2 regions of the Congzhengia minquanensis genome follow, and region 2 is predicted to be linked to the other one. Evidence: predicted binding sites of a transcription regulator. Region 2 holds the regulator's gene; the other holds the start of a gene.
The links. The regulator LexA, encoded in region 2, represses DNA repair genes until DNA is damaged. The targets are predictions, from matches to a motif close to CNAACANNTGTTNG.
Positions count from the first base shown of each region.

Region 1: a site for LexA is predicted at 4,153-4,166, ahead of dinB (DNA polymerase IV). Genes of this name have one in related genera too.

Region 1 is NZ_JACRSU010000006.1:79,341-87,063, forward strand. It holds gene H8698_RS12865 (hypothetical protein) at 1-296, shown strand, start outside; gene H8698_RS12870 (SOS response-associated peptidase) at 387-950, opposite strand; gene H8698_RS12875 (SIR2 family NAD-dependent protein deacylase) at 993-1,856, opposite strand; gene H8698_RS12880 (protein-ADP-ribose hydrolase) at 1,816-2,610, opposite strand; gene H8698_RS12885 (winged helix-turn-helix transcriptional regulator) at 2,772-3,107, shown strand; gene H8698_RS12890 (DUF1848 domain-containing protein) at 3,108-4,025, opposite strand; gene dinB (DNA polymerase IV) at 4,183-5,430, shown strand; gene H8698_RS12900 (hypothetical protein) at 5,483-5,725, shown strand; gene H8698_RS12905 (ATP-dependent helicase) at 5,763-7,723, opposite strand, start outside.
Region 2 is NZ_JACRSU010000001.1:852,284-860,006, reverse strand. It holds gene H8698_RS04105 (hypothetical protein) at 1-271, opposite strand, end outside; gene H8698_RS04100 (LacI family DNA-binding transcriptional regulator) at 360-1,457, shown strand; gene H8698_RS04095 (MATE family efflux transporter) at 1,437-2,789, opposite strand; gene H8698_RS04090 (alpha-L-rhamnosidase-related protein) at 2,805-4,919, opposite strand; gene lexA (transcriptional repressor LexA) at 5,036-5,632, shown strand; gene H8698_RS04080 (M20 metallopeptidase family protein) at 5,647-6,819, shown strand; gene H8698_RS04075 (metal ABC transporter permease) at 6,806-7,636, opposite strand; gene H8698_RS04070 (metal ABC transporter ATP-binding protein) at 7,639-7,723, opposite strand, start outside.

The DNA.
Region 1 (7,723 bases), on a different contig from region 2:
CGCAGATCAGCGCAAAGCAGAGCGAATTAGACATCCTGACAGGAAATGTGGTGAAAGCTAAAAGTGAACCAAAGGTACTGCCGGCCGGTGAATATACCGTCGGCGTAGATATTCCGGCCGGCAGGTACAGCGTGTCTGGTTCGCGCAACTTTTTTGCGTGGGACAAATCAGGTTCTTTAAAGGTCAATACCATCCTCGGAAATTCCAGTATTGGTGTTGGAGATTATGTCTGCTCTTTGGGGGATGGATATCGCATCGAATGTGCTGCAAAGACCACATTTACTCCAATCCAATAAAAAAGAAAGAAGCAAGACGGTCGCACCTTTTAGTGCGGCCGTCTTTTTGTATCTTGAAAAACAACGCGGGGCGCAATAAGCGCCCCGCGTTTATGATACCGCTCTGCGAATCAGCTCCGGCGGCGTTTGGTGCAGCAGTTTAACCGCAGCTTCGTTGTTAAACACCCAATCCAAAAGGTTGGACTTTTCTATCACCAGCGGCATGCGGTTGTGCACGTCCGCTATAGATTCGTTGGGTTCAGTGGTTAAAATTACATACTTTTTTGCGCCGTTAAACTCACCAAAAATTCCCGCCATGTATAAAGCGCTTTTCTCCGGCAGGGTGAACAAGAACTTTTGTTTGGTTTTGTCGTGCTTCCACTCGTAAAAGCCCGAGCTGGGAATAACACACCGCCGCTCTATCACCGCTTTTTGAAACATTTTTTTCTCCAACGCCGTTTCTGCCCGCGCATTGATAATCACACCGCTTCTGCCTCCAAACTGCGGAAATCCCCACGACATAACCTCCGGAGTCAGGGAATTGCCCCTTGAAACAAGCACCGGGGCGCTGTTCGTAGGAAAAATTTCGCCTGTATGAAACACCTGGCCGTTTAACGCGTTTAAAATCTCAAATAAATTGTCGTCATCGCTATCAAAATTATATCTTCCGCACATACAAAACCACCTCTCTTTCAGTATATCCGAAAAATAAAAAAATCACAAGATTTTTTTCAGTTCCTGTAAAACAAAACCAATATCCCCGTTAATACAGAGGGCCCTGTCTGCAATTTCATTGGGACAAAATGCCTCGCCCAAGTTCACACAGGCATACGCTGTGTTTGCATTTTCCGCAGTCATTTGCCAAAAGGGATATTTAATAATGCCCGGCGTGTTATTCCCCACGCCCAGCTCCAAAAATAAACAAGCGCTGTTTTTATGCGCTTTTAAATATGCTTCATAGCGGCGAAAGGCTTTATGCCAGCCGCTGTCCTCTACAAACCTGCCGTCCGACCGCAGGTTCATCATCATGGGCCGTGCGCAAACCGGGCACTTAGGAATCAGCTCCGGTGGAATTTTAAAATCCTTCTGCTCCGCCGCCATGCGCAAAATGATTGGTTCGTTGTCATACGTTTCCTGGCAACAGGGCACGGAGCACTGAAACAGGCCATAATCCCCCTGGGTGTAGAACAGGCGCCGCTTTGAAAAGCCTGACAATTGAAACTGGTGGTCCACATTGGTGGTCAGCACAAAATAGTCCTTATCCTGAACTGCTTCCAAAAGGTCCTGATATACCTTTAATTGCGGCACGTCATAGCGGTTTACTAAAATAAACCGGCTCATATATGCCCAATATTCCTCCGGCGTTTCAAACGGATAAAAGCTGCCCGAATACATGTCGCTAAACCCATACCGCGTTTTGTACCCGCGAAACTCCTTTAAAAACCGCTCGCCCGAATAGGTCAGCCCGGCTGAGGCCGAAAGCCCAGCTCCTGCGCCAATTAACACTGCATCGGCAGTTTTTAGCAGTTCCTTTAGTTTTTCAATCTGCTCCTTTGGCGAGCAGGTTTTTGTATAAGTCAAAGTCCGATTCTTTAAATACATTAAATATCACCTTTAATTCTTGTTTGCCTTTTATTAAATATTCCCGCACGGTGCGCACCGCAATGTGCGCCGCCTCCTCCGGCGGAAACCGGAACTCCCCTGTCGAAATGCAGCAAAAGGACACAGATTGAAGCCCCAACTCTTCAGAAAGCGTTAAGCAGGAGCGGTAGCACGAGGCAAGCAGCTCCCGGTCTGTGCGGCTTACCTCGCCCAAAACCATTGGCCCCACCGTGTGCAGCACATAGCGGCAGGGCAGGTTATATGCTTTTGTTCGTTTTGCCTGCCCCACAGGCTCGCTGTGGCCTTGCTGCTTCATTAAGCTGTCGCATTCCATTCGAAGCTGAAGTCCCGCCGCCGAATGAATGGCATTGTCAATGCAGCCGTGACAGGGATGAAAACAGCCCAGAAGCGCACTGTTGGCCGCGTTCACAATGGCGTCTGCCGCAAGTCGGGTAATGTCTCCTTTCCACAGCAAAATGTTTTCACCAAAACTCATAGTAATGTCTGAAACATAAACCACGCCTTTTTCTTCCCGCTCAGCTTTTAGAAGTTCGTCCTGCAAATTCACAAACGAACCGTCAAGCGGCATAGGCGGGCGCAGGTTCATCAAAGAACGCAAAAGCCTTCTTTGAGAAACTGCATTGCCGGAAAAGTCTGCCGCAAACGCCTGGTATTGCGGCATTTCGTTTAAAAGCATGGCATTTAATTTTAAAACCAATTCAGTTTTTTCCATGTTTTAGCCTCCGCCGTTAACTGCCGGCCCGCGTGAGCAAGGCCTTAACATACTCATTTGCCGGCTCATTTTTAATTGTTTGAGGAGGAGCAAACTGCTGCATTATAATATTAATATAACATCATTTTTGAACGTTACATAAAAAAAGGGGATGCATTTTCATGCTGACAAAAGAAGAGCTTCCGGCTTGTCCGGTGGCCACAACTGTGCAAATCATCGGGAACAAGTGGAAGCTGCTCATATTAAGAAACCTGCTTGAGCGCCCGTGGCGTTTTAACGAACTTCACAGGTCGTTAGAAGGCATCAGCCAAAAGGTGCTGACCGACAGCCTGCGCTCTATGGAAAAGGACGGAATTATTACGCGCACAGCATATCCCGTGGTTCCGCCGCGGGTAGAATATGCCTTGTCGCCTCTTGGGGAGTCTATGCGCCCCATTCTCAACTCCATGGAACTGTGGGGCACAAGCTATCAGAACATGGTAAACCACAAAGAATAATTACTTTTTTACGAGAAAACTTTTCTGACAGCCGGCTGTTACCACGTCGTCAGGCCCCAGGCTGCCCAGCAGAAGGGGCGAATTCGGGTCGTGCCGCCGGTAGTTTTCCAGCGCTTTTTGCGGGCTTTGGTTGGCATAGCAATATCGGCACCCATTGGGACAGGTGTCATAGGCGCCAATGTCGCGGCTTTCTATGCAGTGACATCCCTCCCGCATGCCTTTGTGCTTCAAACTGCGGAACGCAATGTTGTTGGCTCTGCCGATGATGTCCAGCGTCAAGCAGCCCGAAGACGCAATTCCATATCTGCTGAAATCGCCGTTGGTGCCGCAGGTTTGAATTGTCATGCCATATTTTTTTGCAATTGCGCCAAGGTTTTGTGCCAAAATATCTTTATCTTTCTCTGTCATGGGAATAATTTCCGGCATGTTGTATTTTAGCTTTTTATACAGCTCCACAAAGCTGAAAATGCAGCGGTCAATGTGGCCGGACAGGCGCTCTGCCATTGCTTCAAAGGTTTTTATGTGCCGCTCTATGGTATAGGTTTCCGTCAGCAAAATCGGGTCATACCGCCACGAAATTCTTTGCCTGCCCACGGCTTTGGAAAGCTTTTTCAGCGTTTCAATGCTCGTTTCAATGTCCGGCACACCGGGCTCTACATCTTTTCCATATGCCGTAATGGTATAGTGGCAATAAATATGAAACCTATTTTTAATCTCATCTATGTGCGGCAGCAGCGGCGCATAGTTTTTTGAGCAAAACACCACACAATCCACCGTTTCAGGGCAAAGCTCATACCGCGTTACCTTATTGGGAAACATAGGGTTGCGCGTGAGCACATACCCTTCCCGAAACCTGTTTAACAGCCATTCTGTATAATACTGCGCCGTGTCTGTCCGCGCTCCCGTGTTGATAATCAATCTGCTTCCCTCCTCTTTTTGTTTCAATTCTACCTGTTTCATAAAATTCTGTCAAGCTTCAAATTTTTGAAAAATCATATATTTTCCTCTTGCATAATCCCATATGCTTGTGCTATAATAAGTTTATCGAACATTTGTTCTATTTAGAGGCGAAAAAATGAAAAAGAACCGAATTATCCTCCATGCCGACCTCAATAATTTTTATGCGTCGGTAGAGTGCCTTTACAACCCCGGTCTGCGTGGAAAACCTGTGGCTGTGGGCGGCGACGCGGAAAAGCGGCACGGAATTATTTTGGCAAAAAACAATGAAGCGAAGGCTTTTGGTGTAAAAACCGGCGAAACATTGTGGCAGGCACGGCAAAAGTGTCCCGACCTGATTTTTGTAAAGCCCCGCTATGATTTATATGTAAAATATTCCCGTCTGGCGCGCAGCCTTTATGAGGAATATACCAGCCAGGTGGAAAGCTTTGGTTTAGACGAGTGTTGGCTCGATGTAACCAACAGCGAAACGCTGTGGGGCGATGGGAAACGCATTGCCGACGAAATCCGCCTGCGTGTAAAACGGGAGCTGGGGGTTACGGTGTCTATCGGCGTCAGCTTTAACAAAATCTTTGCAAAATTAGGAAGCGACATGAAAAAGCCGGACGCAACAACGGTTATTCCCCGCGAAACCTTTCAAGAAATTGTGTGGCCCCTGCCTGTGGAAAATTTGCTGTTTGTGGGCCGGGCTACCACCCGGAAGCTGAAATCCACCGGCGTTTGCACCATTGGCGACCTGGCTCAGACGAATGTAAACGCGCTGCGGCGTAAGTTCGGCAAGCCGGGCGAAATGCTTTGGAACTTTGCCAACGGGCGCGACGAATCGAGGGTGAGCGAGGCAGACGCGGCGCAAAAAATAAAAACCATTGGCAACAGTTCTACCCTGCCCCGGGATTTAATCTCAGAAGAAGATGTGAAAATTCCCTTATATATCCTGTGCGAAAGCGTTGCAGAGCGGCTTCGCGACCACAGCCTAAAATGCTGCTCTGTGCAGCTTTCCCTCCGGGACAACGGGCTGTTTCAATATGAGCGGCAAGGCCCGCTGATTTGTCCCACCTGCTCGGCCCAAGTGATGTTTGAAAAGGCGTTTGCACTCTACCGCGGAAACCACCTGTCGAACAATCCAATCCGCAGCATTGGCGTGCGGGCCTTAAAGCTTGTGCCGGAGAATGGAACGCAGCTTTCCCTTCTGCCGGAGCTTCAGCAGGTTCACAGGCGCGAGGCGGAGGAAGCGGTAATCGACTCCATCCGCCGGCGCTACGGACACTTTTCCATTCAGCGCGGCATTATGCTGTTAGACACCAAGCTTTCCGGATTCGACCCCAAGGGTGAGCACATAATTCACCCCGAAGTTTTTGTAAGATAACCTGACACCAGTGGCATTTGACATAAAACGATTTCATCAGGAGTTGTAAGTTATGTCAAAGCCCTGTAAAACCTATGTGGATGTTTTAGCAAAATTTGAACGTGACGGGAATGTTATGCCCCTCCGCGTGAAGTGGGAGGACGGGCGCGTATTTACCGTCGACAGTGTTGCAGATGTGCGCCGCGCCGCATCAATCAAGGGCGGCGGGCTGGGTATCCGCTACACTGTCTGCATCGGGGGACATAACACCTATCTGTGGCGGGACGACGACCAGTGGTTTGTAGAGCGCAAATAAACAGCAAAAAACCAGCAGGCGAAAGTGCCTGCTGGTTTTAACATTTATCCAGTTTTGCCCGGAAGGAAATTGCCCGGGGCGTGTCTATTTCGTCAAACTGAACAATGTGGGCGCCTTTTACAAAATCCACATCGGTCACCGTTCCCAACCCAAAAATAGGGTGTTTCACCCGCTGCTGCACGGCAAAGGCGGTTTGCTCTGTGTCTTGCTTTAAATGCCGGTCGCTGATTGCAATAAAGCTTTGCGCCTCTTTTACCAATTCGTCCTCCGGCTTTTGGGTGTAGGTGAGAAGCCCTTCGTCAATGTCAAACAAAAAGCGGGAGGGAAATCTGGGTGAGCCGTCAAAATTCCGGCCCTCCGCCTCTGAAAGATACAGCGCGGTTTTCGCTCTTGTCATTGCCACAAACGCCAGCCGCCGCTCCTCCTCCATTCCCTGAATGGTGTTGGTCTTTTTTGAGGGAAAAATTCCTTCGTTCATGGCACAGAGGAACACATGGGGAAACTCTAACCCCTTTGCGGTGTGCACCGTCATTAATTTTACCTTGTCGCTGTCTGTTTCGGCGTCGCTGTTGGTAAACAGCGCCACGTGGGCCAAATAGTGCTCTAAGGTGCTTTCTTCGCCGCAGCTTGTTTCATATTCATAAACCGACTGTTTCAGTTCCGCCAAATTGTCCAGCCGTTCCTGGCCGCCTTCTGTGCGAAGCATTTCTTCATATCCGCTCTCATTTAAAATTGCCGACAAAAGCTCTGAAATCGGCCGCACCGAATAGTCCGCGGCGAAGGCTTCCACTAAGGACAAAAACTGAGTAGCTTTCGTGCCTTTAAAAATTTCGTTGTCAATCTCCTGCGACAGTGCTTCATAAAGCGAGCATCCCCTTGTTGCAGCAATCTCCTGCAAAAACTGCATGCGCCGCTTTCCTAAGTTCCGTTTTGGACTATTGGCAATGCGCAGAAAAGAAAGATCGTCCTTATATGCAAGGATGCGCAGATAAGAAAGCGCGTCTTTAATTTCTTTGCGCCCGAAAAATTGAACGCCGCTGTAAATGGTATAAGGTATTTTCTCCCGCAAAAGCACCTCTTCAATGGTTCTGGTCAAATGGTGAGCGCGGTAAAGCACCGTCATATCCCGATATGAAACGTTTTGCCCGTGAAGCTCTTTCATTTTTACGGCTATCCACTCGGCTTCCTGCTCTGAAGTGGCGGCGTGGTGGCACAGCACTTCGCTGCCCTTAGGCAGTGTAGGAATTAAATCCTTTTTTATGCGGTTTTTGTTTTTGTCAATCAAAGAGTTCGCCACCGACAAAATTTGCGGGGTTGAGCGGTAGTTTTCCATCATCATAATGGTTTTTACGTTGGGAAACGCATTGTTAAACTCTAAAAGATAACGAATGTTGGCCCCGCGCCAGGTATAAATGGTCTGATCCGGGTCTCCAACCACAAACAAATTGCCGTGATAGCCGCACAAAACCTCCATCAGCTTATACTGCAGCTCGTCAATGTCCTGAAACTCGTCAATCATAATATATTCCAGCCGCTTTTGCCACTTTAATTTTATCTCCTCATCCTGCTGAAAAATATATAGAGTGAACTTAATTAAATCGTTGTAGTCAAGCCCAAAACACTTTTTTTCCTGATATAAATAGCCGTAAAAAATAATGTCCGACGTATTTTTCGCGTTTAAATATTTTTGATAGAGGGTATTAAGCGGCATAGCCAGCATGTCCAGATAATAGTCCGGCTCCTTAAAGATTTTACGAATTTCTATCATGTCCCGGGCATTGGAAAAGGTCATGTTTCTCAGTGTCAGCCCGCGTTCTTCATAAATGATTGCCAGCATGGCATCTATATCGGAATTATCCAGCACCAAAAAGCTTTTGGGATACTGCACCGCATAGCTGTCCTCCTGCAGAACAGACACGCAGAAACTGTGGAACGTTGAGATAAACCCCGTATCGTTGTCCCCTGTGAGTGCGTGAATTCGCTGGCGCATTTCGTTGG
Region 2 (7,723 bases):
TACCGCTTTTCATAGATACCAGCCCGCAGATGGAACTTACCACAATGCTGATTCCGGAAAGTGCCGAAGTGATTACGGTATTCAGATTTATAGCCATGCTTCCGCCCAGCAGCATGAGAATGACCGCGGGAATTGCCGAAAGTAAATTGGTAAACGCCATAAGCTTTGCCACGCCGTATATTGATTTTGGAAACAACATGCTTTTGTATTTACTGCATATCTGCTGTGCAACACGTGTGAGTAAAATAATTCCGATATAAAGGCTTGCCACTTTTTTTGAATCCTCCTGAATAAAAACGAAATTTTTCGTAGTTTTTAAAATCACTAATGCTATTTTAGCATAAATTATCATACTGTCAATGAATTTAAAGACGAAAAATTTTCGTAACCCATTGCAGAAAAAAGCACTTTGTGCTACAATGAAACAAACAAAAATGCGAAGGGGCGAAAAAATGACACTGCAAAAGCTGGCGAAGCTGGCAGGGGTTTCGGTTTCCACCGTTTCAAAAGCATTTTCAGACAGCAGGGAAATCAGCGTTGAAACGAAAGAGCAAATCCTGTCGCTTGCAAAAAGGCATGGATGCTTTGAAAAATATTATAAAGGGAAGTTCGGAAAACAACTGGTGGCGGTAATTTGTCCTGAAATTCGGGGGGAATTTTACGCGGACTTTGCCGCGGACCTAAATGACAAAATTGAAGAAAGAGGCGGCATGATGATGCTGTCAGTCAGCGGATTTTCCGCCGAACGGGAAGAAGACCTAATTCGTTATTACGGCTCTTTCGGACACGCCGACGGCATCATTTTCGTATCAGGCTCGCTGCGCCTGAAAACGGAACCGAACATACCGGTTGTGCAAATCGGAGGCAAATATAAAACAGAAAAGGCAGATTATATTGATATCGACATTGCCTCAGGCATTGACCAGGCTGTGGAATATTTGAAAGCAAACGGCCACAGAAAAATCGGATACATCGGAGAAACGCTCACCGCGTCGAAACACCGCCTGTTTTGTGAAGCAATGCGAAAGAATGCACTGCGGCTGGAGGAGGCATATATGGTGAACAGCAAAATGCGGTTTCAGATGGCAGGATTTGACGCCATGAAACAGTTGATGGAACAAAAAGACCGCCCCACCGCGGTGATCGCGGCGTATGACTATATGGCAATGGGCGCGCTCCGTTACACCCAAGAGGCGGGGCTAAGCATTCCAAAGGACGTGTCCGTTATCGGCATGAACAACGTTTCCGCCGCGGCCTATTTAGATGTTCCGCTCACCACCATTGTTTCGCACCCCGAAGAACTGTGTGAAACAGCGGTGGATTTAATCTTTAAAAAAATGGACAACCAGTTTTATTTTGCCCGGCAGGATATCACGTTAAAAAGCCGGTTGATTGTCCGCGACAGCGTTGCAAACTTAACCGGTTCGTCAGAACCTTCACGGTTCTGCTGTTTCTGACCGTTTGCACCGAATGAAAAATCCGGTGACAAGGGGAACGGCGGTAAGCAAAGACGCAACGTCCGCCGCAGGCTGGGCAATCTGAATTCCGAAAAGGCCCAGCAGCCGGGGCAGAATTAACAGCGCGGGAATCATGTAAAGTCCGTTTCTCGTGGTGGCCAAAAGCGTTGCCCGGCCGGTTTCGCCAATGCTCTGAAACATCATGTTGGCGCAGGTGGCATAGGGCTGTGCAATGAGGGAAATACACTGCAGGCGCAGCATGGAAATGCCAATGCGCACAACCTCAGGGTCGTCGCGGAACGCTGCAACAATGTTTCTTGCGGCAAAGAAAAAGAGAATGGAAAGCGCCGTGAGCACACATTCCCCCAAAAGAAACGTGAAATAAAAACCGCGGCGCAAACGGTCGGTGCGCCCCGCCCCAAAGTTATAGCCTGCCACAGGCTGAAATCCCTGGCCGATTCCAATCATAATCGAGGCAATGAAATTACAAATCTGGTTCACAATGCTGATAGCAGAAAGGGCAGTGTCGCCATACACCGCGGCGGCCTGGTTTAAGAGCATGGAGGAGATGCAGTTCATGCCCTGCCGCGCCAGAGTGGGAAGACCGTTTTTCAAAATCAGCGGGATTTCATAAACAGCCGTCATGCGCCAGGCAATGCGGCACCGGGTTTTGCCGGAGAGATACATGTAGAGCAAAATGGCAAAACTGATGACCTGGCTGAGCGCTGTGCTTAAGCCGGCGCCATAAACGCCCATTTTAAGGCCAAAAATAAAAATGGGATCTAACACCATGTTTAACACCGCGCCGGTGGTCAGCCCCACCATGGCAAGGTGCGCCTTGCCCTCGTAGCGCATAATGTTGTTTAAAACAAAGCTCGAAACCATAAACGGCGCGGCCATTAAAATGTAAAACCCATAGGCGCGGGCATAGGGAAGAACTGTTTCCGTGCTGCCCAAAAGCCGCAAAAGCGGGCTTAAAAAAAGCAGTCCCCCCAAACCGATTACGCCCCCGGCAATGACAGACGCGAAAAACGCCGTGGAGGCAAGCCTGTCGGCCCGGTTTTCGTCCCGGCTGCCCAACGCCCGGCTGATTATGCTGCCCGAGCCGTGGCCGAACATGAGGCCAATAGCCTGCAGCATTAACGTCAGCGTGGCGGTAATGCCAATGGCGCCGCTGGCGCTGGTGCCTAACCGGCTCACAAAAAAGGTGTCGGCCATGTTATAAATATTGGTGACAAGCATGCTGATAACCGTTGGAACCGCCAGGCTTCCCACAAGCTTCGGTATGGGCGTTTCAATCATTTGCTTATATTGGCTGTCAGAATTGTTCATAAACACAATGCCTTTCTAAATCACTTGATATTCAATTTCGTCCGGCACAGAAATGACGGGCGTTTCATTTTTCTTTAGCTTCATATGAATGCTGCCAAAGGGCGTAGGAATGTCAATCTCAGCCCAATTAAGCTCAAACAGGTTGGGCGCAAGGGTAATTTTTTTAAACCCCGGTTCTAAAATCGTCAGCCCCGAAAGCTTTGCGGGAAGCTGGTATGAGGGCGTTGCGCCCCAGGCGTGGCTGTAGTCGTAGCCATATCCGGGAAAGTCGCCCCACATCTCTTTCATGCCCTTGCTGCATTCGTCAACCTGTTTTTTCCATTGCCGAATCAGCGAAAGGCCATAGTTTGCGAACAGTCCCGCTTTATACACCGCATCTAACACAAAATGCATAAAATAGGGCTGAACGTCTGTAAGAGAAGAGCTGTTGACCACCGTTTCCATAATGGGAGCGGAAAGGTTTTCCGGACACAGGCCATATAAAACCGCAAGGGAATTTTCATGCTTTCCAAAATAAACCTTATCCGTATTCTGCGGCATGAACTGGTTCACCAGCGCCTCCGGCGTGGGGGTGTTCAGCCCGCTTTTGTAAAGCCCCTTTTCCGGCACAAAAAACGCCTTGTGGAAAGACGCTTTTAACCGCTTTGCCCGGTCACTGTACATTCGGGCGTGCTCCGAGTCGAGTAAACTGTCCGAAATTTTTGCCGCCAAACATAAGGCGCGGTAGTAAAAGGCACAAAGGGCCGTTTGCCCCAGCGCTTTCGGCGGATGGTGCAGATTATACGCGTCAACCGGAATCCAGTCGATAAACATAAAGCTGGGCGGAGTATCAATCAGACCCGTGTCTTTCTCTTCATATCCGAAAAACCGGTCCATCAGCAGGTGGAGCGCGTCTTTCGTTTGGCCGAAAACGGCGCTGTCGCCGGAAAACAGATAATAGTCATATAACATCTGCACCCAAATCAGGCTGTAAGAGGTGTGAAACATAAACCCACCCCGCTGTTTCAGCAAATCCGCTGTCCGCAGAATATCAAACCGCGTAAGGCGCGGGTCGCCGAAGCAATAATATGAAATTAAGCTTTCCACATAATAGTCCCCCGTGCAGCCTAAGTTTTCCTGATGCTTGGGACTGTCTAAATGAATGGTCTGACGGCAGATTTTCGTTGTCCATTTGCCCACATCATAAATTTTGTTGAGCAATTCGTCGGAACACGAAAAGGTACCCTCGGTATCAACGGGGTAGCAGGTGAAAATAAGCCCTGCGTCAGAAATAGAAACGTTTGTTTCGCTGTTGTTCTCCACGGTAAGTTCCATGCCGCCAATGGAGTTTAAGCGGAACGAGCGATACGGCATGCTGCCGTTTATATGAAGCTCCTCTTCCCAAAGCACCTTCTCCGGCGCCTCAAAGGTTTTTATAGAAATCCGGCAATCGCCCTCCGCTGTTACAGTAAATGCGGCGTAGCCGGAATATATGCGGTCGAAATCAAGATAAAAGGTTTGCGACGTGTGCGGTGCAGTAACCAGTGCGCGGTGGTTTTTGGGCAGAACTTTTTCTTCCTGTAAATTTGGTATTTCCGATTTTTTTAAATTCCATACAGATTCAATTTCTTCTGCATTGCTTTTTTTGTCCGACGGCAGGGTAAAATTCAGCTTATTCGGTGAAAGGTATGCTGTATTTTTCGTGCAGAGCCAGCTTTTATCTGTTCCAATAACGGTTTTCGAGCCGTCTGAAAACGTAACAATACACTCTAAGTAAAAACCGCCGCGGCCGGCGGACACGTCTGTCTGCACAACGGGGGAAAGCTGCACCTGGGCAAAAAAGTCCAGCGTGTTGCTTTCAGGATAGAAACACAAAACATTTGCATAGTAGTTTGCCATAGGCTTTTCATAGCCATAGTCCCCGCCGGGGCACACCGGCCCGGTTACGGCGAAATCGCCGTTTACCCACAAACGGAATTTTGTGTCCCCGCTTACCGTAATATTGGCTTTTATCACGCGCTTTTGAAAGGTATATGTGCGGAAAAAATCCGCCACTGCGTATGAATAGCCGTCTTTATCACAAAATTGTGTGCAGAAAGTCGTTTGAATTTCCGGGTAATCCTGTTGATTGAGCCAAATCCATTTTGCCATATTTTCCCCTCCCTGATGGAGAATATTCTACCATAATTTGTGTAGAAAAGTCAATGAGAACAAATGTTTGATTTTTTGGAAGAAATGTGCTATACTGAAAAAAAGAGGTGATTGCCATGCCAAAAGAGAACAAAGAACAGCTTGTTTATGAATACATCCGCACCCAAATTGAGCAGATGGGCTATCCGCCCTCCATTCGGGAAATTTGTGCCGCGGTGGGGCTGTCTTCGCCGTCTACGGTGCACGGATATATCAAACGGCTGGCGGACAAGGGCCTGATTTTGCAAAACGGCTCTAAAAAGCGCGCCATCAGCCTGCCGGAACGCAAGGAAACAGGCGGAGTGTTGTCTGTGCCCGTTGTGGGCACGGTAGCGGCGGGCACGCCTATTTTGGCCACCCAGAACATAACGGATGTGCTCCCCGTGCCGGAAGCGTTATTTAGCGGCGGCGAGCTGTTTATGCTAAAGGTGAAAGGAGACAGCATGATAAACGCCGGAATTTTAGACGGCGATTTTGTCATTGTAAAACGGCAGGCAACCGCCGAAAACGGGCAGATGGTGGTGGCGCTGCTTGCCGACAGCGCCACGGTGAAAACCTTTTACCGGGAAAACGGGCATATCCGCCTCCAGCCGGAGAACGACGCGCTGTCACCCATCATTACAAACGACGCTGTCATTTTGGGCGTTGTTTCCGGTGTTTTTAGAAAATATTAAGGGGGCGTTTTAAAATGGAACTTTCAATCAAACAACTGTCAGAGGAAATCAGCGCCGAGGCGATTATGCTTCGCCGCAGGCTGCACCAAATGGCGGAGCTTTCGTTTTGCGAAGAAAAAACCGCGGCGTTTATAAAAAAATATTTGGAGAACTTAGGGCTATCGGTAAAATCCGGCATAGCGGGAACGGGCGTTACCGGCTTTTTAAACGCGGGCAAGAAAAACACGCTGCTGATTCGGGCAGACATGGACGCGCTTCCCCTTGACGAACCCCATGATTTTGACTATAAGTCGGCAACCCCCGGCGTTATGCACGCCTGCGGGCACGATGCACATATGGCGGTGGCGCTGTGCAGTGCAAAACTTTTAGCGCAGCTGAAAGAGGAGCTTTCTGTTAACGTTTTGTTTGTGTTCCAGCCCGGGGAGGAAACCGAGGGCGGCGCAGAACCCATGATAAAGACGGGAATTTTAGAAGAATACCACGTAACAAACGCGGTGGGGCTTCATGTGATGAACGACGTGGAGACCGGAAAAATTTTGCTGAAAAAGGGGGCGTTAATGGCCTCGCCGGACGATTTTGATTTATATATCCACGGCCGGGGCGGCCACGGGGCATATCCCCATGAGTGCATTGACCCCATTGCGCTGTCGGCGCGGATCATTGCAGCGTTCGACATGATTGGCGCGCGTTTTATTTCGCCCTTTGCACAAAAGGTGATTTCCGTCTGTGCAATCAACGGCGGCACCTTTTACAATATCATTCCCGACACGGTGCACATGCGGGGCACGGTACGGTCGTATGAGGAGACTGTCCGCAAAAAGATACCGGAGCTGATGGAAAAAGCTGTGGACGGAATTTGCAATATTGCCGGGGCAAGCTATGATTTTCAATATAACTTCCGTTACCCGCCTTTAATCAACAATGATGCGGCAGCAGACCGATTCGAGCAGGCCGTCACCGGTGTTCTTGGAAAAGATAGTGTGGTGCATGGCAGCGAGCCCTCCATGGCGGGGGACGACTTTTCTTATTTTGCACAAGCTGTGCCCTCGGTTTATTTTTACCTGGGCTCGGGAAACAAAAAAAGAGGCATTACAATGCCTCTTCACAGCTCAAACTTTGATATTGACGAAGATTGTTTAAAAACCGGCGTCGCAGCCATGACGGCCTATGCTGTCAGCGTGGGCTGAAGCGGTTTAACACGGCTCCGGCAACAGAAAACAGCAAAAAGGCGGCCATGTGCACCATAACCACGCTGGCGCCTGTTGGCGCCGCGTAAAAGTAAGACGCCAAAATTCCGATAAAAAAGCATATGACGGAGAGAATGACAGAGCACACCGTAACCCCTGCAAAGGACTTGAACACCCGCATGGCGGAAAGGGCGGGGAAAATCACCAAAGCGGAAATGAGCAAAGCGCCCATCATGCGCATACCCAGCACAATGGTCACCGCGGTTAGGGCGGCAATCACCGTGTTATAGAGGGACGTTTTTTTGCCCGTTGCCTTTGCAAAGGTTTCATCAAAGGTAACGGCAAAAATTTTGTTGTAGAAAAATAAGTAAAGCGCCAGCACGGCAAGGCTTAAACAAATGCTCAGCACCACGTCGCCGGTGCTCATGGCTAAAATGCTTCCGAACATATAATTTAATAAATCGGTATTGGCGCCGCGGCTAAGTGAAATAATCAGCACGCCGGCGGCCAGTGCACCGGTGGAGATGAACGCGATTGCGGCATCTCCTTTTATTTTGCCGGATTCGCTTAAGCGCAGCAATAAAATTGCCGCGGCCACCACAATGGGAATGGCAAGCGTAAGCGGCGCAACCCCGGCCACCTGCGCGCAGGCCAAAGCGCCAAACCCCACATGGGAGAGTCCGTCGCCAATCATGGAATAGCGCTTTAAAACCAGGCTCACGCCAAGCAGCGCCGCGCAGAGGGAAACCAGTGTGCCCACAATCAGAGCGCGGGTAATAAACGGATATTGAAACAGTTCCATCAGTTGTTCAAGCATTGCTATCTTGCCTCCGAATATATATTTGCATAGCCGCTGTTTACATAATCCTGTTTTGTGCCGAAAAAACAGTGGCTGTTCCCGCGG